DNA from 2 places in the Bacillus sp. AFS017336 genome. Region 2 is predicted to be linked to the other one. Evidence: riboswitches for the same ligand, from Rfam matches in the RefSeq annotation. Region 2 holds a riboswitch; the other holds the start of a gene.
What was found. A riboswitch is a leader RNA that binds a small molecule or an ion and turns the genes downstream of it on or off. The one in region 2 is predicted to bind FMN.
Positions count from the first base shown of each region.

Region 1: linked by a shared signal. The riboswitch ahead of CN601_RS09565 (ECF transporter S component) and the one ahead of ribE (riboflavin synthase) in region 2 are both predicted to bind FMN.

Region 1 is NZ_NUCO01000019.1:23,378-39,029, forward strand. It holds gene CN601_RS09550 (ABC transporter ATP-binding protein) at 1-631, shown strand, start outside; gene CN601_RS09555 (cob(I)yrinic acid a,c-diamide adenosyltransferase) at 666-1,235, shown strand; gene CN601_RS09560 (phosphotransferase) at 1,813-2,721, shown strand; FMN riboswitch at 2,786-2,921, shown strand; gene CN601_RS09565 (ECF transporter S component) at 3,137-3,703, shown strand; gene CN601_RS09570 (ferredoxin) at 3,880-4,128, opposite strand; gene CN601_RS09575 (YpbB family protein) at 4,451-5,524, shown strand; gene CN601_RS09580 (RecQ family ATP-dependent DNA helicase) at 5,511-7,028, shown strand; gene CN601_RS09585 (CPBP family intramembrane glutamic endopeptidase) at 7,038-7,622, shown strand; gene CN601_RS09590 (LysM peptidoglycan-binding domain-containing protein) at 7,619-8,254, shown strand; gene CN601_RS09595 (CBS domain-containing protein) at 8,343-8,975, shown strand; gene CN601_RS09600 (hypothetical protein) at 9,382-9,909, shown strand; gene CN601_RS09605 (MerR family transcriptional regulator) at 9,941-10,849, shown strand; gene CN601_RS09610 (genetic competence negative regulator) at 10,926-11,540, shown strand; gene CN601_RS09615 (Glu/Leu/Phe/Val family dehydrogenase) at 11,906-13,186, shown strand; gene CN601_RS09620 (YpdA family putative bacillithiol disulfide reductase) at 13,326-14,303, shown strand; gene CN601_RS09625 (asparaginase) at 14,789-15,652, shown strand, end outside.
Region 2 is NZ_NUCO01000006.1:12,406-28,057, forward strand. It holds gene CN601_RS27825 (S8 family serine peptidase) at 1-2,675, opposite strand, end outside; gene CN601_RS26740 (hypothetical protein) at 3,070-3,246, opposite strand; gene CN601_RS02250 (MBL fold metallo-hydrolase) at 3,471-4,292, opposite strand; gene CN601_RS02255 (YbaK/EbsC family protein) at 4,446-4,958, opposite strand; gene CN601_RS02260 (MBL fold metallo-hydrolase) at 4,961-6,055, opposite strand; gene CN601_RS26745 (hypothetical protein) at 6,176-6,352, opposite strand; gene ribH (6,7-dimethyl-8-ribityllumazine synthase) at 6,624-7,085, opposite strand; gene CN601_RS02270 (bifunctional 3,4-dihydroxy-2-butanone-4-phosphate synthase/GTP cyclohydrolase II) at 7,103-8,296, opposite strand; gene ribE (riboflavin synthase) at 8,309-8,956, opposite strand; FMN riboswitch at 9,291-9,438, opposite strand; gene CN601_RS02280 (APC family permease) at 10,173-11,438, opposite strand; gene CN601_RS02285 (LysR family transcriptional regulator) at 11,570-12,466, shown strand; gene CN601_RS02290 (LacI family DNA-binding transcriptional regulator) at 12,933-13,892, opposite strand; gene CN601_RS02295 (H-type small acid-soluble spore protein) at 14,259-14,438, shown strand; gene bcaP (branched-chain amino acid transporter BcaP) at 14,851-15,652, shown strand, end outside.

The DNA.
Region 1 (15,652 bases), on a different contig from region 2:
TAAACCTTCTAAAGGAAATGTTAAGTTAGATGGAGAATTAGTTTCTAGTATGTCTAATAAACAAATAGCTAAAAAGATTGCTGTGTTGTCTCAACAAAATTCCTATACATTTTCATATGAGGTAAAAGAAACCGTGAAATTAGGGCGACTAGCCCACTCTTCTTCTTTTTTTCCTAGTTGGACAGATCATGACGAAACAGCCGTTAGAAGCGCAATGTCAATGACAGGTACTAATAAGATGGAGAAGAGCTTAATCAATGAAATTAGCGGTGGTGAAAGGCAAAGAGTATTTCTTGCCCAATGCTTTGCACAAGATACCCCATACATTTTTTTAGATGAACCAAGTAACCATTTAGACTTGATGCATACAATTAAAATTTTGGACATGTTAAAGGAATTACAAAAAAATGAGAATAAAACTGTTGTAACTGTCTTCCATGATTTAAATTTAGCAAGTCTTTATTGTGATCGACTATTAGGTTTAAAAGACGGCAAAATTTATATTGAGGGAAAAACAAACTCAGTTTTAACTGAAGACATATTAAAAGGCCTATATGATACTTCTTTTCAAATTTTAGATAACCCTGAAACAAATAAAAAAGTCATTATATATAAGAGTAATGTAATTTAACTTAAATTTATATTGAAAAAAGGAGAGGTTTTTCATGAAAATTTATACAAAAACTGGGGATAAAGGTCAAACGAGTTTAGTAGGTAAACGAGTTGATAAAGATGATTTAAGAGTTGAGTCTTACGGTACAATTGACGAAGTAAATACAATCGTTGGGTACGCAATGACTTATTTAGATCATGAAGATACAAGAGATTTATACAATGCACTACAAAAAATACAACATGAATTATTTGATTGTGGTGGTGACTTAGCAGTCGTTAAGGACAGTATACCGTTTAAAACGACTGAGAAAATGGTTGAAGAACTTGAAACTTTAATCGATGAGTATATGGAAGCAACACCACCATTACAACGATTTATTTTACCTGGTGGATCAAAACCTGCTGCGATCATCCATCAAGCAAGAGCAGTTACTAGACGTGCAGAACGAACAGTCGTTACATTGATGAAACAAGAAAACATACACTTACCAGTATTTTTATATTTGAATCGACTATCTGACTACTTCTTTGCACTAGCTAGGTTAATAAATACACGTTTAACGATTAAGGATGTAGAATACGAACGTGGAGCAATTGTATTTCGAACAGATAAAAAATAAATAAAAAAGTAGCGATTGTTTAGTAGAATTTTTCAAAACAATCGCTACTTTTTTGTATAAATCGATTATTTCAATCATAGAATGATTTAGTGTATCTTTTAGCATTTCAATTTGCTAGTAATCTGAGTTTCTTATACATATAGAAGAGTTAAAGGGTATGAATGAAAGTTCATTTTAAATGTCAAAAAAAGAGGAACAGGCTATCCTAACACAAAATTTTCTTTATAAAGTTAAAAAAACTTTCTTGGTAATCGTCTACTAATGCACAGGGCTCGTCAGAAAACCAAATTTCATGGGTAGGAGGAAATAATACAATGGTTGATTTTCTTAGAAGGTGTTTTTTGATAGTTGTGTTTGTATTAACGATTGGTCTATTGTTTATTGGAGGAAATCGAGAGAAATTAAAGGAAGTAGTTTTAGATAAAAACTTTCACGAATTAAAAATGGTTTCAAATCCTTAAAGTTTAATAAGTTATTGATTGTTTTTAGAACTTCAAATATAAATGTAATTTGCTATTAAATTTGGTAAAGTACATTTATAATGTGAAGTTCTATTTTTATTGTTAAGGAGAAAGAAATGTCTAACATATGGGATCCGGCAATTGTAATGAATGAAGGATTAGTGAAAGAAATAGTAAAAGAGCAATTCCCTGGAATTACTATAAAAGAAATTAAAAAAATTGGAGAAGGATTTGATAATACTGTTTTTAGCTTAAACAATGAAATTTTACTTAGATTTCCACGTAGAAAAATTGCAGTAAAGATCTTAAACGTAGAAAAAAATCTACTACCGGTAATACATAATCAATTTGAAATGAATACAACCGTGCCAGTACTTGATGGTAAGCCTTCAAAACTATTTCCTTGGCCATTTTTAGGTTATAGCTATATTTTAGGAAAGCCTCCAATTCGATTGAATAGAGAAGAAAGAATAGCATTGATTGAACCACTCGCAAACTTCTTAAAACAGCTACACTCAATTGATCTAATTGAATTGGCGAAAATTAAACTACCGTACGATGAGCTGAGGAGATTAGATATTAACTTTCGAAAGCCGCAACTAGAAAAATATGTTCAACAAGCTATACGGAATAAATTAATTGTAGATGAACAGAAAATTAACCATTATATTGAAAATTTAGTTGAAATTCAGAGTGAGACATCATTGATACTAGTTCACGGGGACTTACATTTTAAAAATATTATCGTAAATGAACAAAACAAACTGAAAGGAATAATTGATTGGGGGGACGCTCATATCGGAAAATGTGAATTAGATTTATCAATTGTATATAGTCTAATTCCGTTTGATCAGAGAGAGTCTTTTTATGCAATTTATGGTAAAGTGTCTGAAGCTTCAAAGAAACTTGCGCAGTTTAAAGCGATTTTTACAACAATTGTACTTTTGGTATATGCACACGATCAAAACGATTACACATTGGTAAATTTTTGCCAAGAAAACCTACGAAATGCTCTAATTGAGTAGGTAGATTTTTTTATTTACAAACTGTATTTAATTTAGTAACATTAAAAATGTAAATTAATATACGATCTATCTTCGGGGCGGGGTGAGATTCCCCACCGGCGGTAATTAAGCATTGCTTATAAGCCCGCGAGCCTGATTTTTGGGCAGGATCTAGTGCGATTCTAGAGCCGACAGTATAGTCTGGATGGGAGAAGATGGAGGTTCGCAAGTTCAAAAAATTTATCTTTTTGAACGCTTATTTGGCGTGCTGAAAATTCTCCCCTATTTCTATAAATAGGGGATTTTATTTTATTTGCATAATTTTAAATTAGTTTTCTTATTTTGATTTGAACTTATAAAGCTATTTGCAAATAGTACGCTACTTAAGCGAACCTTTCATTTTTCTTGATATGATCGGGAAAAAGGAGAGAGGTAAATGCAACAACGTAACAAAGTAAATATAATGGTGATCGTAGCAATGCTTAGTAGTATTTCATATCTACTAATGTTGATCGAATTCCCAATTCCGATTTTTCCAGATTGGCTTAAACTAGATTTTAGCGAGCTTCCCGCATTAATTGGAGCAATCGTTTTTGGTCCATTTGCTGGAATTGCTGTAGTTTTAATAAAAAACATCCTTCATATTGCAATTAAAGGTACTACGACAGTCGGACTTGGAGAGTTAGCTAACTTTATTGCAGGGGTAGTATATATTTTACCTGCTTCGTATTTCTTTCGTAAATATCGCACTATAAAGGGATTAACGATAGGATTAATTGTAGGCACGATCGCAATGACTGTAGTTTTAAGTATTTTGAATTATTTTGTGCTATTACCTGCATATGCACATTTCATGCATTATCCACTACCAAATAAAGTAATTGTTGTGTCAATTATTCCATTTAACTTGTTAAAAGGAATTTTAATTATGGTGATAACCTTAGTATTATACCCTAAATTAAAAGTTTGGTTAACTCAAAGAATGAACGTTCATAACGTATAAATATATTAAAGTGTCTACTAAATTTAGTAGACACTTTTTGTTTTTTAAACTTTATTCGGGCTAATATCTTGCTCGCGTCTTTCATTAAAGCATACAGTCCGAAGTCTTTGGATTTATACTTTATCATTAAATTGTTAAATAAAAAAAGCGACGAAATTAATTCGTCGCAGTTTTTACTATTCGAATTTTAAAGCGTCGCCATCGAAAGATTCGTCAGCAACTTTGATTGAATCTGTTGGACAACCTTCGAATGCATCCATCATGTCATCAACTAAAACGTCTGGAATTTCAACGATTCCTTGGTTATCATCTAGAGTAACGTATGCGATCCCTTCATCATCATAGTCATAGATATCAGGTGCAGCTGCGCCACAAGCGCCACATGCGATACAAGTGTCTTTATCAACGATTGTATATTTTGCCATTGTATTGACCTCCCAAATTATTCCCTGTTTTTGTTACAGATACTTTTTTTTGTAATGTACCTGTAAACATTTTAAAACGGTTTCCAAAACTTTTCAATATAATTGTACAAGGTTTTGAAAAAAACGAGAAATGATGAAATCTCAAATAAAATAAATAATGATTTTTATACGTAAAAAATGGTTCGGTTGTTGATACATATGATAAGCTAGAATAAATAATAACTATTTAAAAAAAATGCACAAATATTTTTGTACTACTATTTATTATTTGAAAAAATATTCAAATATATTATTGTTAATAAATATATCCGTGAGGTATACAATGTCTAAACGATCAATATTGGAAGAAATCATACTTTTTTTAATTCATCGATATAATGGCGAGCGAACTGTACAAGGTATTTTGTATTTATTAAAAGGTAAACAAAGTGCTCAAATTATTCAAGATTCTCATTTTTACAATGTAACATCATTTTTCGGCCTATTCCCATTCCTTACTCAACAGACTATGCAAAACATAATAAATGGTTTAGAAAATATAGGGTATATAAAAGCATCTGAACATAAAAATACATATTTATTAAATAAAAATGGGCTAGCTTATATAGAAAATCAAAATTTACAGTTCAAAGAATTCACATTTATAAATGGACTAAGGTTTTCTAGTATTCAAAAAAATTTTTGGAAAAGATTTTCGTTGTTCTTTCAAACAATTTCAAACTTAAATATGAATCAAAAGTATTTTAGAGCTGTTAATCAAGATTATGATATCCAAGAATGGGTAAAAAATGTGATTCTAAATTTTGGTGGTAAAAAAACTGAATTAGTTAATTGTTTTTATGAAGACCTACATAAGACTTTAATGAATTTAAGTGATGATGATGCATTGCTATTTGTAAAGCGTTTATCTGGAGCTAATGCTTATGGAATGACACTAGAACAAATAGCATCTGAAAATAATGAAAGTGTCGAGACGATCTATATTAAATCAATCAACATATTGCACCAAATTCTCACTAATTTAATTGAAAATAAACTTGATTACCCTTTTCTAAGTAAATTTGTTCAAGGTGAAAAAAGTACAAATATAACAAATACTTCGATTGAAACAAAGCGTCTATTTGCAGAAGGGAAAACAATTCAAGAAATAGCATCTATTCGTAATTTAAAGCTTAGTACAATTGAAGATCATATCGTAGAGTGTGTATTAAGTGACGAGTTATTTCCAATTGAACAATTTATTACGCCAATTCAATATAGTCTCATAAAAAATAAAATTATTGAGCTCAATACAAGGAAATTGAAAATGGTTAAAGAAGATTTATTAAATGAAGTATCCTATTTTCAAATTCGTATTACACTTGCAAGAATGGGTGATTTACATGGACCTAAATAAAGTTTTATTCGAAAAATTTGGTTATCAGTCCTTTAGGAATAATCAAAAAGAAATCGTAAAAGACTTATTAAGCTCAAATGATGTATTAGCGATGCTTCCAACAGGTGGTGGAAAGTCATTGTTATATCAATTAACTGGGCTACTTTTACCTGGAATTGTTGTGGTCGTTTCACCATTACTTTCACTAATGGAAGACCAAGTCGAACAATTAAAGGCCTTTGGAGATAAGCGAGTCATTGCATTAAATAGTTTTAGAAGTTTTGAGCAAAAAAAATATTTATTAAATAATATAAGTAGCTATAAATTTATTTTTGTTTCTCCTGAAATGCTACAAAATCAATTTTTAATTCAAAAGCTCTCAGCACATAAAATATCATTATTTGTTATTGATGAGGCACATTGTATTTCTCAATGGGGGCACGATTTTAGACCAGAATATAAAACTTTAGGGGAAATAAAGAAGAAATTAAACAATCCGACAGTTTTAGCTTTAACCGCAACTGCTAGTGAAAATGTACGGGAAGAAATAATCGAAACATTAGATTTAAAACATGTACATAAGTATATTAACTCTGTTAATAGAGAAAATATTGCAATTCAAGTTGATCAAGTGGATTCAGAAATTCAAAAAATCGATAAATTAACGGATTATCTTTCTAAATTAAAAGGTCCAGGGATTGTTTATTGCGGAACAAGATCTACATGCGAAAAAATTTCACATACCATAAGAGAAAAATTGAATTGTAAAGTTGCATATTACCATGGTGGGATGGAGCATGAACAAAGAATCTTAATCCAACAACAATTTATTCAAAATCAAATTGATATAATTGTATGTACAAGTGCTTTTGGAATGGGGATAAATAAACCGAATGTAAGATTCGTGATACATTATCAATATCCGACGAATATTGAAAATTATCTCCAAGAAATAGGGCGTGCTGGTCGTGATGGTGAGGCAAGTATAGCAATTTTACTTGTAGCTGAAGAAGACCACGAATTACCATTAAGACTAATTGATGACGAAATACTTTCAGTAAATCAAGTTGAGTCATTTATATCGTATTTAAGAAAATTAGAAGATAATCCGATAAAATTGAATGAGAATTTATTATTAAATTGGAAAACAGTTTTTCAATTTAGTGAAATTCAGTGGACAGTGTTCTATGCTGAAATGGTCAAAAATAATGTAATTGTAGACGAAAACTTGTATAAAGAACAATTAAATTATGAGTTTTATGAATCAATTCAAGAATTAATTAAAGAGAGGAAAAAAGTAAAATATTTCAAGCTGAAATCGATGATTGATTTTCTTTCTTCCACTACTTGTTATCGAGAAAAATATCTTTCTTTTTTTGATGAAATTTTAAATAATAAACTAGCAAACTGCTGTAATATTTGTGGTTTATCATTTGAAGATTATTGTTTAACTGATCGTGAGCAAATTGAAAATACAGGAGTACTTTCATGGGAACAGGAGTTAAGAAATAAATTGGGGCTGTGAGGAAACGATATGGAACGTGAATTAAATAATCAAGAAATTCCCGTTAACTATTTAAAGAAAAGTGTTTATAGTACGCAACTTGTCATTTTAGCAATATCGATAATTTGTATAGCGATTTTCATAGGTACTGGTAAATTTATTAATGATTTACATTTTTATAAAAATTATCAAACTTATTTATATGGCTTTGGAGCTGGGGTTGGACTAGTAATATTTAATATTTTACTAAATTTTGTGATTCCAGAACGTTTGCTAGATGATGGCGGCTTTAATAAAAGATTCTTTTCGTCGCTTTCGATTCCTGAAATGACAGTGCTTTGTATACTAATTGCATTATCAGAAGAATTACTTTTCAGAGGATTTATACAAGCTAAATTCGGTTTAATTATTGCTTCGGTTGTTTTCGCTTTAGTTCATTTTCGTTATGTAAAAAAGCCAATTTTACTAACTGTTGTATTGATCGAAAGCTTTTTCCTCGGATACTTATATTTGAGAACAAATAATATCATTATTGTATTTCTCGCTCATTTTATATTGGATTATGTATTAGGAATGTATATGAAACTAAGTTTGGAAAGTGAAGAAAAGGAATGAATAAAGAGCTTCAAAGTAATAGTATAGCTGACTTAAGTCGAAAGAATAAAAATAAGAAATTAAAAAATCAAAAAAGTAAAGATCCAGCCAAGTCAAGTGATCTATTAAATCTCCCACCTAGAAGTGAGACGATGAAAAGAAAAGAAGATGAACGAAGACCATGGTGGAAAATAAAATATCCATTGATTACAGCTTTAGTAATCATTTTTATTTTCCTACCGTTTGGCGTAGTTAAGTTCGTTCATAGTAAATATGATAAAATTTTTACTCCAAAAGGAAGTTTAATCGTTCCTTCAAATAAATTTGAAAAAGTCAGACTGGCTGCTACTGAAAAATTTAAAAGCCATAAAAATAAAAAGGAAAGCACTAAAAATGCTTCTACAAAAAGTGATGTAACAAATGAAGTAAAACCTCAATCTTCATCTAGTGAAACTGATTCAAATGGATCGGTTGGTGTAAAAGAAATAAATCATGAAGTAAAAAGAGGGGAAACATTATTTACTATATCGATGAAATATTATGGTAATCGAGATGGTGAAGAAATTATTCAAGATGCAAATAATCTACAAAGTATTGAAGTGAGACCTGGTCAAATATTAAAAATCCCATTAAATGTCGATGTGGATAAATAAGATTTGAGAAGTTCAAAATCTAGACAAATCCGTTTAAATTGAATGCTTCCTTTCTATGTTATAAATAGAGTGAAGGGAGTGTTATAGAATGTTAGCAAAACATCGAATGCTTCAAAATCATCAAGTCATTACGGTTCAATCAAACGATCCTGTAGATCGTGCAATGAATCTTTTATTAGAAAAACAGATTGATAGCGTACCTGTATTATCAGGAAATAAGTATGTTGGCATGATTTCACAAGCTGAGATTTTTAGAAGTTGCTTCTATAGTGAATTGTCAAAAGAAGAATACATTAGAAACATAAAAATAGGTGAAATAGCAACACATCAAACAATTTGTGTAAAAGCGGAAGAGCCATTTGAAGATACAATGCACTCATTAAAAAAATATCCATCTATTGCGGTAGTTGATGATGAAAGAAATTTCGTTGGACTTGTTATAAGATATGACGTTATCGAGATTTTTCAAGAAGTACTTGGAAAGGATTGTCCAGGAATCAGGATTTCAATGACAAGTATGGAGCAAGAAGGTCAACTAGCGAGATTACTTGACTATCTTCATCATTTTAAGATCAACGTCATTTCACTTGTAACGTTTGATTCAAAAGATCAATTATTAAGAAGAATTGTCTTAAAAATAGAAGCTAATAAAAATATAGATAAAATTTTAAGTAAATTTGAAGAACTCGGCCTTAGAATAGTATCTGTTACGAATGAGTAATGTACTGTTTTTTTGTCTAATTTAAAACTTATGCACATTCAATACGAATGGACATAAGTTTTTTTTGCAGTTTAAAATTTTTCAATTTCTACTAGTTTTTGTATAATAAACAAAAGTGCTATGAACTGTACGTATAGAACTAAATTAAATTGCTTTTATATGAATGGCGTAAAAACAAGAGGAGCAACATGGTATTTACTTAATGTGTTTATGAAACAAGGGGGAAATTAAAATAAAATTTTTAGTATTAATTGGATTAATAGTAGTACTAGCGATTATTCTGCTATTAAATCGAAAAAGTAAGTTAGAAATTATCAATAAAAAAATTAAAATTGAGCATTTAGATGATTCATTACAGTCCATTCAATTTATTTGGATACCATATATAGGTGATATTCGTTCTAAGTTGAGTGAGATTGAAAGTATTTGCAATGACAATACAATCATTCTCTTAAGTGGATATTCAAAAAGGCAAACAAAAAAATATAATGATGTAAACATACAATATTTATCTACTATGGCTCCTGTTTACTTTTTATGGAATGATCAGGACTATCGTGGCAATTATAGAGATTTAAATGCATTATTACTAGATTGTAAAGTTACAATTTTAGAAAATACAAGTGCTTCATTTGAGACTGAAAATTGTACGAAATTTACAATTATAGGTTTGGATGATGTGAAAACAAATAGAGATCAACTTTCGTTTGCACTTGAAGAGCTTTATGAAGACAGTTTGTGTATTTTATCAAGCTATACTGAAGTAATGGATAGTAATATTAGTAATTTTAAAAGTATTCAAGTTTATCTGTTTGAAAGAAGTCAATCAAATGTAAAACGAAATCAGAAAACGGTATATTTGGAGCTACATAACAATAAAGGAATTCGAAAACAAAACACACTAACTGTCATAAATTTTGAGGTTATGAAATAAGGGTTTTGTTTACATGCAGGAGGAAAGAAAATTGGCCCAAATAGGAAAATACAATATTAAAGCAATTTCTAACATTGTAGGGATATTACCAGGCACTTTAAGAGCTTGGGAAAGAAGATATAATATTATAAGTCCTGTACGAAATGATGCTGGCCATCGACTTTATACAGAAGAACATGTATACATCTTAAAATGGCTTGTTCAAAAAGTTAATGAAGGATTTACAATTGGACAAGCGATTAATTTATATGAAGCAAAAGAGCATAAATCATCTAATGATCAATCACTTTCCGAAAATCTACAATCTGATGCTTTAGTAAATCGTATTGTATCATCACTATTAACTTTTGAAGAAAATGAAGCACATAATTATGTGAATGAGGCATTTAGTCTTTTTTCAGTTGATAAAGTGTTATTTAAAATCATTTCTAAAGTTTTCATTTTAATAGGTGATAAATGTCGTAACGGAGAAATTACAAGTGCACATGAACACTTTGCGACCTCTTTCTTAAGAACAAGATTAGGGATGGTTTATCAAAACTTACCAAACAATAAACATTTGCCAAAGTTAGTTGCAGTTTGTGGTCCAGATGAAAAGCATGAATTAGGTTTATTAATATTTACTATTTATTTACGAAGAATTGGTTTTCAGGTAATTTATTTAGGAGCATCTATTGACTCTAATGACGTTGAACAAGTTATAAGCGAAGTGAATCCAGCTGGATTTATTATGTCATGTACTTCTAAAGATAATTTAAAGAAAACAATTGATCTAGCCATTACAATCAAAAAAATTAAGTCTGATATCATTATTGGAATTGGTGGTCACGCAGTTTCAACTTGTGACAGCCCTATAATGGATTCAATCCAGGAATTTTATATAGGGAATGGACAATCAAACTGGGATGAGTGGTTAAAGCAGAATTTTAATTATAAATGAATTTTGACTTTAGAATCACCAAAAGTATTTAAAAACATAAACTGTACTATGGTAAATGCAGCAAGGAGGCTAGTTCATGAGGTTGGAACGGTTGAACTACAATAAAATAAAAGTTTTTCTTACATCTGATGATTTATCTGAACGTGGTCTGACAAAAGAAGACTTATGGTATAATGCGCCAAAAGTTCAACAGCTTTTTCAAGATATGATGCATGAAGCTAGCGTAGAACTAGGTTTCGAAGTAGATGGTAAAGTATCCGTTGAAGTTTTCTCACTTCAAGCTCAAGGGATGGTAGTAATCGTCACAAAATCCGATGATATTGAAGAAGAGGAAGATGAATTTCAAGATGATTTTATATCAATGGAAGTAATCCTTGATGAAAGTGAACATATATTGTACGAGTTTTCTACTTTGGATGATCTAATCCTACTTTCTGAAAAATTAGTTTCATGTGATGCTATTGGTGGAAGATTGTTCTCTTTTGAAAATACGTTTTATTTAAAGTTTGAGGAGAATGAAATAGGAAGACTAGATCGTGAAACATTTTATGCGATATTAGCTGAATATGGAAATCCTTCCACAAGAACAATTTATCGTATTATTGAGTACGGTAAAGAGCTTATTTCAGAAAATGCTATTGAACAACTGCATTTTTATTTCGTTAAAAATAAAAATAAAGCCTCTCAGTAATTTATTACGAGAGGTTTTACTTTCACATTTGAAAGTATAAATTTGCACCGGTGAAGTCAAATCGACGTAGTTTCCAATTCAAGATCTAACGTGCAGTGCAACTACGTCTCTGTCTTCGGCTAAAGGCTCGCCAATCGGCGAGTTTTCTTTATGTAAATTTTTTATGAATATATTGTATTTCTTCATATTCTTTCCTTTTCAAACTTTGTAAATAGGAGTATAATGACCTTAGAAAACGCTTACATTAAACAAATATTATATTTTGTTTTCTATGTGTTTATAACTTTCAAAATGGGATGGAAAGTTGTATACTAATTTCAGAATGAATGAAACTTTTCATAGTTCAAATTTCTAGGGGGTTTACAATGGTTGCCGAGAAATCTACAGAGAAAAATAGCAACACTGAAGAACAATTAGATGTACTAGCGCCTACACAAGTAGTAATCAAAGAAGCGTTAGAAAAATTAGGATATTCAAATGAAATGTATGAACTTTTAAAAGAACCAGTTCGTATGATGACTGTAAAAATTCCAGTTCGCATGGATGATGGACAAGTGAAAATTTTCACTGGTTACAGAGCACAACATAATGATGCAGTAGGACCAACTAAAGGTGGTATCCGTTTCCATCCGAATGTAACAGAAAATGAAGTGAAAGCACTTTCAATCTGGATGAGCTTGAAATGTGGAATTGTAGATTTACCATATGGCGGAGGTAAAGGTGGAATCGTTTGTGATCCACGTGATATGTCTTTTCGTGAGTTAGAAAGACTTAGCCGCGGTTATGTTCGTGCAATTAGCCAAATCGTAGGACCAACTAAAGATATTCCAGCTCCAGACGTATTTACGAACTCTCAAATTATGGCTTGGATGATGGATGAATATTCTAGAATAGATGAATTTAACTCTCCTGGTTTTATTACTGGTAAGCCATTAGTATTAGGTGGCTCTCACGGTCGTGAAACTGCTACTGCTAAAGGTGTTACAATTGTAATTCGTGAAGCAGCTAAGCGTAAAGGTATTAACTTAGAAGGTGCACGAGTTGTTATCCAAGGATTTGGTAATGCAGGTAGCTTCTTAGCTAAATTTATGCATGATGCTGGTGCAAAAGTTATTGGTATTTCTGATGCTTATGGTGCTCTTCATGATCCAAATGGCTTAGATATTGATTATTTATTAGATCGTAGAGATAGCTTTGGTACAATTACTAAACTATTTAATAATACAATTTCAAATAAAGAATTATTAGAATTAGATTGTGATATTTTAGTTCCTGCAGCGATTGAAAATCAAATTACAAAAGAAAATGCTCATAACATTAAAGCATCGATTGTAGTTGAAGCTGCTAATGGACCTACAACACTTGAAGCGACAAAAATTTTAACTGAACGTGGAATTCTACTAGTTCCAGACGTATTAGCTAGTGCTGGTGGCGTAACTGTTTCTTACTTTGAATGGGTACAAAATAACCAAGGTTATTACTGGACTGAAGAAGAAGTAGAAACAAGATTAGAAAAAGTTATGGTACGCTCATTTGATAATATTTATGAAACAAGTGTAAATAGAAAAGTAAATATGCGTCTTGCAGCTTACATGGTAGGAGCGCGTAAAATGGCTGAAGCTAGCCGATTCAGAGGTTGGGTATAAGCTTATATATGATAAAAAACAAGATGGGAATTTTTCCATCTTGTTTTTTTGTTTACCTATTATTAGACAAAATAAATTTTTTACGTAAAATAGATATAGTAAATATAACTAAGAATTAAGTTTAATGGAGATGTTTCAAATGGAAAAAGTTGAAGTTCTGATCATAGGTGGAGGACCTTGTGGTATTGCGGCTTATCTAGCTCTGAAAAATAAGGGGATATCTGCATTAATAATTGAAAAAGGAAATATAGTTCATACCCTTAGTCGATTCCCAACACATCAAACGTTTTTTAGTACGAGTGAAAAATTAGAAGTGGGAAATATTCCATTTATTATCGAAGGTAGAAAACCGAAGAAACATCAGGCACTAGCTTATTACCGTGATGTTGTAAAAAGAAATAATATAAAAATTAATGCTTTTGAAGAAGTAACGTCTGTTACAAAAAAAAGTAATTTTATGATTGAAACAGTTACGACAAACGGTGAAGAAAAAAAGTATGAAGCAAAAGCAGTCATAGTTGCTACAGGATACTACGATCAACCAAACTACTTATCAATTCCTGGTGAAAAGCTTGAAAAAGTTTCACATTACTTTTTTGAAGGACATAAGCATTTTAATCAAAAGGTTGCAATTATTGGTGGTAAAAACTCAAGTGTCGATGCAGCACTAGAATTAGAAAAATGTTGTGCGGAAGTAACTGTCATCTATAGAGGTAGTTCATATTCACCAAGTATTAAACCATGGGTTTTACCTGAGTTTGAAGGGCTTGTCCGTTCAGAATCTATCAAAATGGAATTTAACGCAAATATAGTAGAAATCAAAGAAGACTCGGTTGTTTATGAAAAAGAAGGGCAAATAATCGAGATTGAAAATGACTTTGTCTATGCAATGACAGGTTATCATCCGGATCATACTTTAATTAAAAGTATGGGAGTAAAGGTAGATGATCAGTCGGGGCGACCACTATTTAATCCAGAAACGATGGAAACTAATATAGAAGGTATTTATATTGCTGGAGTAATCGCTGCCGGTAACAATGCAAATGAAATTTTTATTGAAAATGGCCGTTTTCATGGAGATTTAATTGCCTCTCATATAACAAGTAGTTCAAAGTAAATGGGCAAAGTTTTTTTGGGATAATTTTTTAAAATTCTCAAGTTCTGCAAATTTATTGATAAGTTCATTTTTCAACAGTATATGAACATTGCATAGCTACGTTTCAGACGGATGAAAAATGAGCTTGTCGATCAGTCCATCATCATCAGTGTTAAGAAAAATCGGTCGTAGTGGACTTCCACTACGGCCTATTATGATTATGGAGTTTTCTTATTTTTGTATTTTTACATACTATTGAAGCTTTTATTAGTAAGTTTTTTTGATTAACTTGCTATTTTCTAACTCATGAATCTCACCCCATGGAGAGCGAGAATTCTGTAGTAGAAATTAATATCATACTACTTCCTTTACATTGATAACTTCTTTTTTCAACAACATGAAACGTAGCATAGCTACGTTTTTTTTGTACAAAGAATTTATAACCTGTTTTTGTTTACTTGAATAATTTTTAAATGATATAATTTCATGTGAAATGAGGTGCTGTAATGAAAAAAGTAGTATTAATTACGACAGGTGGAACAATTGCTAGTAAACCAAATGCTGAATCAGGGAAGTTAGATTCAGGTGCATTATCGGGACAAGAAATTGCAGAAATGCTTGATTTACCAAAAGATATAAATGTTATTGTTGATTCTTTTTTTCAAGTTCCAAGTATGCACATCGGCTTTAATCATTGGATGATGTTAAAAAATAAAATTGAAGAATACTATCAAGATGAAACAATCGATGGGGTAGTCGTTACCCATGGAACTGATACTTTAGAAGAAACGGCTTATTTTTTAGATTTAACAATTGACGACGAACGTCCTGTAGTTGTTACTGGCTCACAAAGATCACCAGGTGAACTAGGTACTGATGCTTTTATTAATTTAAGACATGCAATCTATACTGCAGCTGATGACTCTTCAAGAAATGTTGGAACTGTTGTTGTCTTTAATGAACGTATTTTTACTGCAAAATATGTTAAAAAAGAACATGCATCCAATATTCAAGGATTTAACGTTTTCGGTTTCGGGTACTTAGGGATTATTGATAATGACAAAGTACATATTTACCAAAAACCAGTAATAAAAGATAAATACAAAATTACAGGTGAACTACCGCAAGTTGATATCATTAAATGTTATATCGAAGCAAAAGGATACTTCATTAAAGCAGCTGTTGAAAATGGTGCAAAAGGTATTATCCTAGAAGGTGTTGGAAGAGGACAAGTATCACCATTTATGACTGAAGAAATTGAAAAAGCAGTTAAAGATGGGGTTAAAGTAATTATCACAACAAGTTCTGAAGAGGGCGAAGTATATCCGACCTACGATTATTTCGGAAGTGCTTATGATTTAGTTAACAAA
Region 2 (15,652 bases):
GCATCACCAGTAAATGGATAGTAAATTGAATTAAATCCCCTTCCAATTGTATAAGATTGATTTTCATTCAATGTAATCGGTGTAAAAGAACCGACTAAACCTAGATCCTCACCAGTTTCAGCATCTTGTAACACTACCTCTAATGTTTTCATATGTGATTTTAATGAGTAAGTAAAGCTTACAAACGGATTCGCATTTTCTGGCCAGTCCGTATTCATACCAAACATCGGGTTATTGATCTTAAAGGTGTCGATTCCTTCATCAACAAAACGTCCACCAAATGGAATTTGATATGTTTCGGTAGAATCCGCTGTATTTGTAAATGTAATATATCCTTCATATGTCCCTTTTTCAGCTGTCTTTGGAATGTTTAAGTTAAACTTAACATTCTTCTGGCTAATTCCATTTAATTTTACAGAAGTAGCTCCAGTTAATGTTACATTATTCCCGGCCGCGTCTTTAGATCCTCTTAATCCAGTTTGGAATTTCACATCTACTTTAAATGTTTTCGCTTTTTCACTACGATTCTTTAACGTAATATTACGGGAATCCGTAATGTCTTGATCATTAGAACCATATGAACCGAAGCTTATGCCACCAGTTAATTCTTTAATTGATTTTTCTTTTCCATTAATAATCGTTGAAGTTTGGTCTACTACTTCTAATTCTACGTTCGAGTGAATTGCTTCATATGCATCTACTCTTCCACTACCTACTTCAAATACGCTATAAGCTTTCGATAATGGATCAGCTGTGTTCATTAAAATCGATTTAATATCCTCAGGTTGTAAATCTTTATTTGATTGAAGTAATAATGCTGATACACCTGCTACATAAGGTGTTGCCATAGATGTACCCGATAAGCGCGCATAAGCATATTGATAATCTTCAGGTTTTGATCCATCATCTGTTTTATTATTTATATAAAATGGTACAGTTGAAAGAATGGCTACGCCTGGAGCAGTCACTTCTGGTTTAATATCGTAGTTAGTGCGTGATGGACCTCTTGAACTAAATGCTGCTAATTCATCTGATGCTGTTTGTATCTTTTTAAAATCGCCAAAAGTGAAATCTGATGCACCAGCTTTGATTGCAGCCGAAATTTCTAAACCTTCTTCATTTGAAACAGAAAATGCAGGAATTGCGTCCACTGATTCACCAAGGAAAGCTTGAATTGCACCTTCAGCTTTATTTGTTTCATCATTATACATTAATACGCCTACAGCACCGTTTGCTTTTGCGTTTTTAATTTTATCAATTAATGCAATCGTACCACGTTTAATAAATGCTATCTTTCCTTTTACATCTTTACCGGTGAAATCTGCTGGGTTTCCAAGACCAACATCAACTAATTGATAAGTTTTTCCTTTTAGTGATGTCATATTATCTGAATAATTTTGAGCTAATTGTATTGCTGAATAGTTCTTTCCATTATTTACCCCTGCATATTGATATACATCTAAAGCGACTGACGATGCACCAACTGTTAACGCTAATGCCGCAGCTCCGGGTGAACCAAGTGTATACATTTGATCGCCAGTATTTCCTGCTGCAACGACTGTTGTAATACCACTTAATACAGCGTTGTTTACTGCAATTGAAGTTGCAGCCATTGGATCATTTAAAGCTGCACCAAGTGACATATTAATAACGTCCATACCGTCTTGAACTGCACGGTCGATCCCTGCAAGAATGGCATCCGTTGTTCCACTTCCATATGGTCCAAGCACACGGTAAGAGTATAAATCTGATTCCGGTGCTGCACCTAACGTTTTATAATCACTATTTGCTTTGCCAAGTCCACCTATAATTCCAGCTACATGTGTACCATGCTCAGTATAATAAGTCTCTGAATTACTAATTTCAGGTTTACCTGATTTCTTCCAATCCGCGTATGTTGTTTCCATAGGATCATTATCGTTATCTACGAAATCGTATCCACCTTTATAAGCAGACTTCAAATCTGGGTGGTTATAATCCATACCCGTATCTAAAATTCCAACTTTAATTCCTTTACCAGTAAAGCCTTCGGCATGTAAACGATCTAACGCATCATATGGAGTATAGTTTCCAACATTTGCTTCATCCGCTTTTAGTTGTTCGTTTTCTTTTGGTGGATCAATTGAAAATGTTTGGTTACTCCAAACTGTTTTAACTGCTTTGGATGTTAATAGATTCTTAATTTGATTTGCTGGTAGTGTCATGGAAACACCATTAAAAGCATTTTTGTACGAACGATTTATTTTATAATCCACTTTTTTACTTTTTTCACTTTTCAATACTTGAGCAATATCTTTCGTAAAAGTATCATGGTCTTGATCGATTAGCGCTTCAGCATCAGATTTTGTTAAACTTTTACCTTCTACACTCGCCTCAATTTGTGCTACTTTAACAGGCTGATTTACAAATTCAACAACGACACTTGTTTGCTCTGTAGAGTTCAAATCAATATCTGAAGAAATTTGAAGCCCTGATTCTTCATTCGTAGAAAGCTCTTTAAGAGCCGCTCTTTGCTGTGCAGTTAAGTTAGAAAGAATGTCTTCTGCTTTACTTGGACTTGCTGCATTTGATACATTTGATGCTTGTCCAAGAGAACCTAAAATAAAACTAGATGTTAAAGCTAACACTGTAAACCCTTTAAGAACTACTTTGCCCTTTTCTCTTTTTTCCCCCATCTTTCTTCCTCCAGTTCATTCATACAATTAATTACAAAAAACTTCTTTTTCTGACAAAATTCACTATAATTACTCATTTAAAACAAATAATTTTCGTGCATTTATCTTAATTAAATTATCGTGAATATTCTGTTTTTAATCAACCGGGTTATTATAAACCTTTATTTATCAACGTTTTTCTTAATCATTATAAAAAACGACAAAATTCTACAAAGATTTTATCTCAAATTAACCCGACTTTTAACGTTATTGGAGGCTTGTTTTATATTTTAATTAACTTATAAAGAAATTTTTAATGATATTTTTAGATAAGGGCTCTGTAATTGATTTTTCAAATAAAAAAAGATTGTCAAGTTAGACAACCTTTGGACTCTTATTGAACTAATGCAGTGCGTTAGTTAAATTGTTTCTTATTACGATTTCTTTTTACAACATAGTCCCAAATTGAATAGACAGCACTTTGAGCAAATAGCAAGACAAGTATCCAAACACTAATATTTTGCAAATTCGATTTTGTGATTAGGATAACAATAGGTACAAAGATTACGCTAATAACTAAAAATTTTATCATTTTATCCCCTCTGGCCACTTTTTTACAATTCCAATATTTTACAACTAGTTTGACTATATTATTAATTCTAGATTAAAGTTAATAGTCCTTTTCTAATTGGAATATGGTTCCATTTAGTTACATAAAAAAAATCAACAATCTGCTTTATCGTATGCTTATTTTTAGTTTTTTCCTTAAATGCAGGAAGAACAAAAAAGGACCAAAAATTGGCCCTTTCCAGTCTATTAAGTATCAAATAATGTCCCTTCCAATGCTTCTATATATCTATTAGCTGAATTATGAACGACGAGTTTTCCATTTTCTTTTACAATCCCATGAAATGCATTATAAATCCTATCAAACTTTAACGTTTCTACAACCTCTGATATTTCTTTAACTTTTTTTGCAGGCAATGGGATTAGATTAGGGTAGCTGTACATAAAACTTACCCACTTTGGATCTGCGACTACTTGAATTATATCTCCCGTTAACAGTACACCTTTTTGCTCATTTCCAGTTTGCCATTCTAATACAGCCCCACCTTTATAGTGTCCACCTAGCCGGCGAATGTTAACTCCATTATCTAGCTCTAACGATTCACCTGACCAAAAAATAATCTTATCACTTTGTCTCGTAACCCACTCTTGATCATCCTCGTGTATGTATACTGGTACATCAAATTCTTCTGCCCATTCAATTTTACTAGAGTAGTAGTGTGGATGTGATAGTGCAATTGCATCGAGTCCCCCTAAGCGCTTTATTTCTTCAATAGTTTTCTCATCTATATAGGACACACAATCCCATAATAAATTAAATCCCTTATTCTTAACGAGATAGGCGGTTTGCCCAATACCAAACTTCGGACTAGTCTGTATACTAAATAGGTTCTCTTCTTCAAAACGTATAATGTTTTGAAAGTTCTTTTCCTTCATCAATTGTAATGTTGTCCAACTTTGTCCATTAGGATTGATGTATTGTCTTTCTTCAGAACAAATTGTGCAGTACATAGGAGGATAATTAGATTTGTTATACTGTACGCCACATGTCGTACACATAAAATTTAACATCTACTCATTCATCTCACTTTCCCTCGAATTTACTCTGAACATTTTCTTAAAGGTAAAAATTCCCAATAAAAAAAAGACACATTTAAGTATAGTAAATCAAAAACTGATTTATTACACTTGTATGTGCCTAAACGATTAAAGTCATGTATTCTATTATTTAATTTTTACAACCTTACCTTTTGTCATTTCAATCAGTTCTGTTGGTGTTAACTGAAAAATTGCTTTTGGATGGCCTGCTGCAGCCCATACTTCACTATACTGTAATAGATCTTCATCAATAAAGGTGATTATTGGATTTTTGTGGCCAATTGGTGCCACTCCTCCGATTACAAATCCTGTTTGTTCACACACGAAGTCAGCATCTGCTTTCCCTAATTGATCATTTAGAACTTGCTCTATTTGTTTCTCATTAACTCGATTTATACCACTTGCTACTACTAATACAGGGCTATTTGAGCTTTCTATTTTAAATATAATAGACTTAGCTATTTGAGCCACTTCACAATTTAATGCATCCGCTGCTTCCTTTGCAGTCCTTGCACTATTTGGAAGTTCTATGACTTTATTTGAATAGCCTAACTCAAAAATTAAATCTTGAATGATTTGCGCACTTTCTTTTAATCCTTCCACTAGATCCCATCCCTTTAAATTAATATTAAATTTCAAACTTACTTCCACCAAATAGAATTAGGGAATTCACCTGTGCTTAGATTGATTGTTTCACCTATTTTAGGTGTCGAGTACTTTACCCCATTTTCTTTAGCCGCTTTTACAGCTCGTTCAATCGGATCATTCCAATCATGAAATGCCAATGTAAAAGCACCAAAATGAATTGGTACAAGAACCTCACCTTTTACATCGATAAATGCTTTAACAGTTTCTTCCGGTAACATATGAATTGCAGACCATCGCTTATCGTATTGACCGCACTCCATTAGCGCTAGATCAAACGGACCATATTTTTCACCAATTTCCTTAAAATGTGGTGCATAACCGCTATCTCCACTAAAGTAGATTTTCGTTTTCTCTCCAATGATGACCCATGAACACCACAAAGTACTGTTACGATCCGTCAAACTTCTTCCAGAGAAATGTCTTGCAGGAGTACAAGCTAATGTTAAATGCTCAAACTTAAATTCTTCCCACCAATTATGTTCAGAAATATTCTCTTTAGGGACACCCCAGCTCACTAAGTGACTACCTACTCCTAGAGGAACAATAAATCGATCTACTTTCTGTTTGATTTTTTTTATCGTACCGTAATCCAAATGGTCATAATGATCATGCGATAAAATGACGGCATCTATTTTTGGTAATTCACTAATCTCAATCGGCAATCCACCACTATATCTCTTACCGCCAAATTGTGGAAATGGTGTTGGTGCGTTCCCAAACATTGGGTCAACTAAAATCGTTTTACCTTCGATTTCAATTAATAACGCCGAATGGCCAAACCAAGTAATTTTAGCATCTTTATTTTTTGAATAAAATGCTGAAGCATCGATTTTCTCCATTGGAATACCATTTTTAGGTTTTCGATTCGGGCTTTTCTTAGCAAAATCTCTAATCATAGAAATATTTGTTTTAAAATCCATACTCATACTCGTAGGAACTTGGTTTATAAATTTACCTTTTTCATAATGATCTAAAGTCTGGAAAGTTTCCATTTGTTCTTTTGAATATCGCTTACCAAAATGCGGATATGTATTTAAAAACGTTATGATCATAATAACTAGTAATATTAAAATTAGTAAAAATAACATTTAACGTCTACCTCCAAAAATATTTCTACTAAAATTTACACTACCACAAATTAAGAAGATTAAACAAATATTCAGATTGTTATTTACTAAAAAAAACACCTTTATGATTAATTAAGGTGTTCACTTTAATTTCCTTTCTAGAATATCAATTTCTTTTTCTAACTGTTTCATTACTTGAGCCAGTTCATCTTCGGTTGCTTCACCTCGGCTGATGATTTTATATCCAAATAAGAGATTGGATTGTCGTTCAATTAACATATTCTCTAATTCATTTCTTGTTTTTACTTTTAAATACATATTTACGGATTCACCTCCTTGTTTACTGTTGTTCAATATAAAAATTTATGGTTTCACTCGATCTATTACCTCAATACTATAATCAAATCTTATCAGTTTTACTTATAAACAAATGGAACATATTATTAAAAGTTTGTGAAATCTATTGATATTAAAATAAGCGCAAATCCTTTTATTTTTTAGCTTAACTCCTTATCCGATTGTCAAATATTAAACAAAAAAGAGAGGGAAAATTCCCCTCTCTTTAACTAGTTTCTTCTATTATATATGCTTAGTTAATAGCTCTTAATAAATTTGCCATCTCAATTGCAGAAATACCAGCATCCCAGCCTTTATTACCAGCTTTCGTTCCCGCTCTTTCAATCGCTTGTTCAATATTTTCAGTTGTTAATACGCCAAAAATGACAGGTACTCCAGTTTGTAGTGTAATAGCAGCAACACCTTTTGCTACCTCGTTACATACGTAATCATAGTGAGTAGTTGACCCACGAATAACTGTTCCAAGTGTGATGATTGCATCGTATTTTTTTGAATCTGCTAATTTCTTTGCAATTAATGGAATTTCAAATGCTCCTGGTACCCAAATAACATCAATGTCTGATTCTTCTACTCCATGACGAACTAATGCATCTTGTGCACCACCAAGTAATTTAGATGTAATAAATTCATTAAAACGTCCTACTATTACCGCAACTTTAAGTCCAGATCCTACTAAATTTCCTTCAAATTTCATCTTAATCTCTCCCATTTTTAATAGTTTAGTAAATGTCCCATTTTTTCTATTTTTGTATTTAAATATTTTTCGTTTTCCATTTTCATTTCAGTTTGAATTGGTACTCGATGATTTATCTGTATTCCATAAGATACTAGAGCATCTATTTTAACTGGATTATTCGTTATTAAATCGATACTCGCTATACCTAAATCTTTAATAATTTGAGCACTTATTGCATAATCTCTTAAATCGGCATCAAATCCTAAGTTCAAATTTGCTTCAACCGTATCAAAGCCTTCTTCCTGTAATTTGTATGCTCGTAACTTATTGAGTAATCCAATTCCTCTACCTTCTTGGCGCATATAAACAATTAGGCCTTTTCCAGCCTCTTCAATCATCGATAGTGTGGATTGTAACTGAGGTCCACAGTCACAACGACATGATCCGAAAACATCGCCCGTTAAACATTCCGAATGAATACGTACAAGTATTGGCTCACCATCGTCAACTTTACCTTTTACAATCGCGATATGTTCCTTACCGTCGATTTCATTTGTATATCCAATCATTTTAAAATCACCAAAATCAGTTGGTAATTTAATTTCAACTTCTCTTTGTACAAGTTGTTCAGTTTCACGTCTATAATGAATTAAATCTTTAATCGTAATCATTTTTAAATTAAACTTGTTTGCGACTTGAATTAAATCTGGCACTCTTGCCATCGTTCCATCATCATTCATAATTTCACAAATGACACCAACTTCTTTTGAACCGGCCATTCGAGCTAAATCCACTGCTGCTTCAGTATGACCTGGTCGCTCAATAACGCCTCCGTTTTTAGCGACAAGTGGAAACATATGCCCAGGTCTTTTAAAATCTGCTCCAGTTGATTCCTCATTTAACATTTGCAAAACAGTATGAGAACGTTCAAATGCCGAAATACCAGTAGTAGAATCAGCATGATCGATACTTACTGTAAAAGCAGTACCGTGAGAATCTGTATTTTTTGCTACCATTTCATATAAATCTAGCTTCTTTGCTATTTTTTCAGAAACCGGCGCACAAATTAATCCACGACCATATGTAGCCATAAAATTAATATTTTCAGGAGTTGCATATTCTCCTATGACAACAAAATCTCCTTCATTCTCCCTGTCTTCATCATCACAAACAATAATTATTTTTCCATTTTTCAAGTCTTCAATTGCTTCTTCTATTTTAGAGAACATGAGCCTACTCCTTTATATATAACCATTTTGAGATAAAAATGAAGTTGTTATTGAAGATTCCTTTTTCTTCTCAGCCATACCAAGCATTTTCTCGACATACTTACCTAATAAATCAAATTCAATATTAACAACGTCTCCAACTTTTTTACTACCTAAAATTGTATGTGAGCGAGTATGAGGAATTAAAGAAATCATTACAAGATCAGTTTCAACTTCAAATATTGTTAAACTTGTACCATCAATCGTTATGCTACCTTTTTGAATACAATATTTAGCAAATCGACTCGGAATATTAATTTTATAGACCACAGCATTTTCCATTGAATTAACGGCCACTATTTTACCTGTACCATCAATATGTCCAGATACAATATGCCCACCAAACCTACCGTTAGCAGCCATTGCTCGCTCTAAATTTACTTTTTGACCAGAGGCCAAAGTATTTAGATTAGATGCTTGAAATGTTTCAGGCATAACATCAACAGAAAATTCATTTTTAGTAAAATCGGTAACAGTTAAACAAACACCATTAACAGAGATACTGTCTCCTAGATGAACATCCTCAAGAATCTGTAATGCTTCAACTGTTAACACTAAAGTTTTACCTTTTTTTACGATATTTTTTACTGTTCCTATTTCCTCAATAATTCCAGTAAACAAGTTTTGTCACCTCATTCCAAAGAAGCGTATTACACTCAAGTCCAATAAATGACTTTGTAAGATCCAGCTCTAATTTCATAACTAGTTGATCCACCTTATCACACCTTCTAATTCAAATTAATTTGAAAAAGTGAAAAAGCCCCTTAGAAAACTCCTAAGGGGCAATAGATGTTTAAGAAAGGAAGCATACTTAAATAAACGCTAGTACAATATGTATCTGTTAAAAGACAGTATTGTAGCACGTCTATTGTTGTACCTACTAATTAAGCACAACAAACTAAGCCTATATGAGTAGTAAATTTGAAAAAAAACAAACAACTATCCATATATGCACTCCATCCTTCTCCCATCCAGACTATACTGTCGGCTCTAGATTCTAACTAGATCAGCAACATATAAAAAATCTATATGAAGCTCACGGGCTTAGTATAAAAATATACAACACCGCCGGTTGGGATTTTCACCCGACCCCGAAGGACACACTAATTATCAAATTTGGTTTCATTATAACGAGCAATTTTTTGAATGTAAAGAAATTATGACTTTATTTTTTTAAAAAACTATTTAAAATAAAACAAAATTAAGGCATAAAACCATATGGAATATGGATTTTTCTCGCTCTATTTTTTTTCGAGTTTTTCCGTTTTTATTGTTTAATTTCTTAAATGATAATTCTATCTTTAATTTTTCTAAACGGATTGGAAATAAATAGAAAAAATGTATAAATATTAATTATTAAAGGAAACAATGAAACAATTTCAACTTGAAAATGTGATACAAAGAGCAAAAAATATTCTTCTAGAAATGCAACGATTTTTCTTAGAATCAGACTATATTTTTATCAAGTATATATACACATTTACATTTTACCGTTATATCGTTTTGTCACGATTATCCAAATATTCCTTAATCATATTTCACTAAAAAACTTTAGATTCATATGTGCTATATTAGCCATTCACAATCATTTCCATAAGTAATAACCCTATATTTATTTTTTAAAAATACACAACTCTAACAAAACAACTCCTACCACTATACTCACTCTTAGTATAAAAATATGGATTGATTAAACTTGTCTTCATCTCAAGAAAACTGGTCTGTTTTATAGACACTACCATTTTTTCATTAAACATAAATATACATAAAAAGGAATTATTATTACTTTTTCAAAAAAAAAGAAACTTCTTTTGATTGAAGTTTCTTTACTATCCTTTTATTCATTTCCAACCTGTAGAATATGATCATGTTGTTTGGAATCTCTTTTTTGAAGCCAAATAAAGTACATTGAAATTAATGTGATCACTCCAAGAATAATTGGTGAAGAAAACAAGAGTATTCCTAAAAAGCACACTGCTAAAAGTAATGAACCGATTTTAAAAAATACAGAATCAAATAATCGAAAACAAGCTAAAACTCCTAGTAAAGCGTTACATAGAAAGAATGCATTAGCAATTGCTACAAGAGTTTGTATACTAAGAAAACCGTTATAATAAAGGATAAATACGATAATGTGAACGCAGAACAAAATAAATAATGAACGAGTTGCTACATTATTTTTATTTTTAAAAGAAAGCCAAGAAGGTAATAAACCATTTTTTGCTTGATCGGTGATTAGTCTTGATACTGCTCCGATTACTAATAGCACTGTACTAATGCAAAGTGCAATTGTAATTGATGAAATAATTGGAGTTGACCAACTTCCAAATAAACTTTGAAGTAACGGTGCTAAAGATTGATCCATACTATCTCCATTTTTAGAGTGAATCCACTGAAAAGCAAATGCGACTGTTAAACTGACAACTGCTATGATAGAAAAACTCAATATTACAGCTCTTGGAATTGTTCGTTCAGGAGTATTTACTTCTAAAGAATAGCTACCGATTACTTCCCACCCAATTAAAGCCCAAAATAATAAAAGTAAACTTTCCCCAAAATTAGAAACAGTAATGGGACTTTCTAAAGTGAAGCTTCCATCAACTGTAAATAATGTGTGAACACTCCCGACTATCAATGTCACAACAATAAAGCTAGACATGAAAAACGCAAATTTACCAATATCAGCTATACTTCTCGTTAAAATGATGTAAACAAAACATACGATTCCTAAAGCTAGCCACTTTTCATTGAAAAAACTTTGATTCGTCAGTAATTGTAAATAATGACCTGCCGTACCTGTAACGGCAATAGGCCCAAAGCAAACTGCTAATAAAAAGAAAATGGCTGAAAGATTTTTTATTTGTGTACCAAATGCACGTTCAACTGCTAATGGCACTCCAGAATCTCCCGGGATCATCAAACTTAATTTACCAAACATTAGTGCAAAAATTAAACTTAATCCAAGCATAATAATCCATGCAAAAATAGCATAATTCCCAGCAGTTTCATACACTGCGGGTGGTAAAATAATAATTCCCGAACCTAAAATAGGTCCAATCATCAATCCGCTGAGCAACAGAAAACCAATTTTTCGATTCCTCATCATTATCCCTCCAAAAGTTATTGAAACAAATTGTAATCTCGTATACTTTAATTATATGAACCGACTTTCAATCGGTAAAATGAATAGTTACGATATAATCCATCGGAAATTTCGATACATTGGAGGTTTATATGGAAATCCGTCATTTAGTAACCTTTAAGTCAATTGTGGATATGGGTGGATTTTCTAGAGCCGCTGTCCATCTCGGATATGCACAATCTACAATTACCGCACATATTCAAGCACTTGAACAAGAATTAGGTGTACCTTTATTTGACCGTATTGGCAAAAAAGTTCAACTGACTGACGTCGGTGAAAATTTTCTAGTTCACGCGATTGAAATGATTCAGCTCTATACGAAAGCAAAAGATGTGTTTCAAATGGAAAATGAAGAAGTAGTAACATTAAAAATTGGTGCACCTGAATCTTTAACGATTTATCGTCTTCCACAAATCATTCAAGCATTTCGATCGCAAAATCCAAAAGTAAATATATTAATGAAATCTGGTTCATGCTGGGAATTACAAGATGAATTACGGAGAGGAGATCTTGATATTGCCTTTTTCCTACAGGCCCCACTAACGGACTCCGATTTATACATGGAAACACTTATCGAAGAACCTCTTGTTATTTTGCTTCCTCCAGAATCTGATACTAGAACACTTTCATCGTTTAAACTAAATACGAATGAAAACATAATCCTCACAGAACAAGGTAGCTATCGCGATTATTTTGAAGCTTTTCTAAGAAGCAAAGGCATCGCAACTAAGTCTGGAATGGAATTTTGGAGTGTGGAGGCAATTAAACAATGTGTAATGTGCGGACTAGGAATTTCGATGCTACCACTCGTAACAGTTCAAAGTGAAATGCAGCAAAACAAACTGAAAATCATAAATTGGGATACAAATTTAGGGAGTGTATCAACAATTATGTCTTGGCATAAAAACAGATGGCAGTCTCGCGCTGCTCGTACGTTTATGGAAGTTGTAAGAGAACAGTCTCCTTTATGGAATCATGTTATTAAATAAAAAGGCTTGCTGAATTTTGAAAAAGGCGAACACTTAGTGAACTTTGTTGATAAAGATGTGAACTTTGTTGATATCGTGGTTATTTTTGTTGATATAATAGTGGTTTTTGTTGATATAGTAACGATAATTGTTGATAAATCGTGCAGACTGAGCCTAGAGGGGGTCGAATCATAGTTTCTCCGTTGACCCCGGTCTATTTTATTGTTAATAACCCTACTTTTCTTATTCATTCGCACTATTTCTTGGTGATTCGCGGTCTTATTTGCAGTTATCCAGATTTTAATTGCAGATTTGATTATTTTATTTGCAGATTTTCCTTTTTTATTTGCAGTTTCACAAATTTAATTGCAGTTTTTGCCTTTTTAATTGCACTTCCACAAGTTTATTAACAGCTTGAGATTTTTTCTTCCGACCGCACTACACTAACACGAATAAAAACAAGCTAGTACCTGACTAGCTTGTTTTATTAAACAGTCTGTCGCTCAACTAATTTTATCGCAATCTCTTCTTGTGTTATTTCAGAATTAATTGCTTGGTTAAATAGTTTCTTTCCGACTTCGCGTAATGGAATTTCGACTGATGTTAATTTCATTACTTTTGCGATTGGTTGATTATCGAAACCGATAATAGCTAAATCTTCTGGAATAGCTATGCCATGTTCATTGCAGCAAGTTTGTATGCCCGCAGCCACTTGGTCACTTGTTACTAACAGAGCTGTTGGCCTATCTTTTAATTTTAACAATGCTTGGACAACTCGTTCACCGTCTTCGAAATAATAACAATTATCAAATACTAAGTCGTTATTTGTTGGCTCATTATATTTAGAATGAAAATCAATATAGGCTGACTCTCTTTGTTTACTATTCATACCTGTTCTACGACCTATGCTATATCCAATTTTCCGATGCCCTTTATCATATAAATATTCTAGCGCGATCATAAAGCAATTGTATTGATCAATAAAAGTTGAAGAAACGCCAGTGTTTCTAGTATCTTCAAACATTACGATTTGACCATATTGCATATACTCTTCAATCGTTTTTATTGAACAAGTTCTTGAACAAATAATAAGTGAATCAATTTGTTTATGCTGTAACATTTCTAATGCTTCAAATTCTCTCTTTTCTTCATAATTTGTTTGAAATAGCACTAGTTTATTATTATTTTTTATCGCCTCATTCGCAATTCCATCAATTAGCAACCCAAAATATGGATGATGCGAGAACGGAATGACGACTCCAATTAGATTTGTTTTTCCCTTGCTTAAATTAACTGCGTTAAGATTTCTTTGATAATTCGTTAACTCAATTGCGTTCAAAACTGCTTTTCTTTTTTCTTCACTAACATAAGGTTCATTATTTAAAACTCGTGAGACTGTTGTAACCGAGACTCCGGCTATCCTTGCAATATCCTTAATATTAGACATATTCTCACCTTTTCTAAACTTTTTCTTGCTCTGAAACTAGTTCCATACTTTACTCTGTTCTCATAACGAAAAGGAGGAACTAGTATGCAAATACTTTTTGGTTTATTTTGCTTAATTTTTATGTGTAGTTCAATTTTATTTTTAGCTTCTATTGCTATCATACAACAAGATAAGAAACGAGTTAAGAAATGGGATTAAATTATCTTAATGTGGTTTTTTTGTATTTAAAGTTTTTCAAAAAATGATAGGGAATTTTCTTATCAGATCTGTATTACATAATACATTTAAAAGATCTAATTTCTAGTGAATACAATTACTTTGCTAAGTAAATGATAATATAGGTTAGTAATTTAAGGAGGTATTATGATGGATACAGAAAGAGCATTAGAAATTGTAGCTGCACCTGGTATGATTAATGTTACTTGCGAAGGAGTACCAGTTTATATTCAACATGTTAATAAAAATGAAGGCACAGCTAGAATTTATCCCCTTGATCAACCACAAAATGATAAAGAAGTATCATTAAGTCACTTAAGAGAACAATAAATGATAATATAGGCCCAAAAATAAACCTCTATTAAGGAGGTTTATTTAATTTTTGAAAAAAATACCAAAAATATAATGATTTTGTCTGATTGCACTTTACCCTTTAGAAATATGAACTCTCTATCGAAGTGACATTACTAATGGCATAAATTCAAACTAGGCTATTTAAACCATACCTTTAGGTATTAAGTAATATGTCTAAATTACTACAAAATTTTCAAAAAAATGAAAAAAAAGTCGAAAAATTCTTTGAATATTTTTATAAGTGTGTTATTATAAAAATCACTTAAGCGACACAGTTATATAACTTTGTAGTTAATTGTCAGAATTTTCTATTTTTTATAGTTAAATTAGAAAACTCTCATCTTAGAAAATTATTAAACTAACAAATATCGTATTAGAGGAGGCTCATATGAATTTATTTCGAAAAAAATCAGCTACAAATAATTCGCCTAGTTCACTTAATCCAGTTCTAGGAGCATTTGATCTTACTATGTTAGGTATTGGTGCTATTATCGGTACAGGTATTTTCGTATTAACTGGTGTAGCAGCAGCCAAATATGCTGGTCCAGCACTTATTATTTCATTTATTATCGCAGGTTTAGCTTGTACATTTGCTGCACTTTGTTATTCTGAATTCGCATCAATGATTCCACAGGCAGGTAGTGCTTATACTTATAGTTATGTTGCTTTTGGTGAAGTCATCGCATGGATATTAGGATGGGACATGGTTCTAGAGTATGGACTAGCATCTTCAGCAGTAGCAAGTGGATGGTCTGGATACTTCCAAAGTTTATTAGGTGGTTTTGGAATACACTTCCCTAAAGCTGTTACAGGTGCATTCGACCCTTCTAAACATACTTATATTGATTTACCGGCAGTAATCATTGTTTTGATTGTAACGTTTATTCTTACTAGAGGTGTTAAAAAGTCTGCAAAACTTAACACGATCATGGTAATTATAAAATTGGCAGTAGTTGCACTTTTTATCGCAGTTGGTGTTTGGTACGTTCAACCGCATAACTGGACTCCATTTATGCCAATGGGATTCCATGGTGTAACAGCTGGAGCTGCAGTAGTAGTATTTGCTTACTTTGGATTTGATGCAATATCAACTGCTGCTGAGGAAGTTAAAAATCCTCAACGTAACTTACCAATCGGTATTATATCTGCTTTAACAATTTGTACAGTCTTATATATTGTCGTTTCATTAA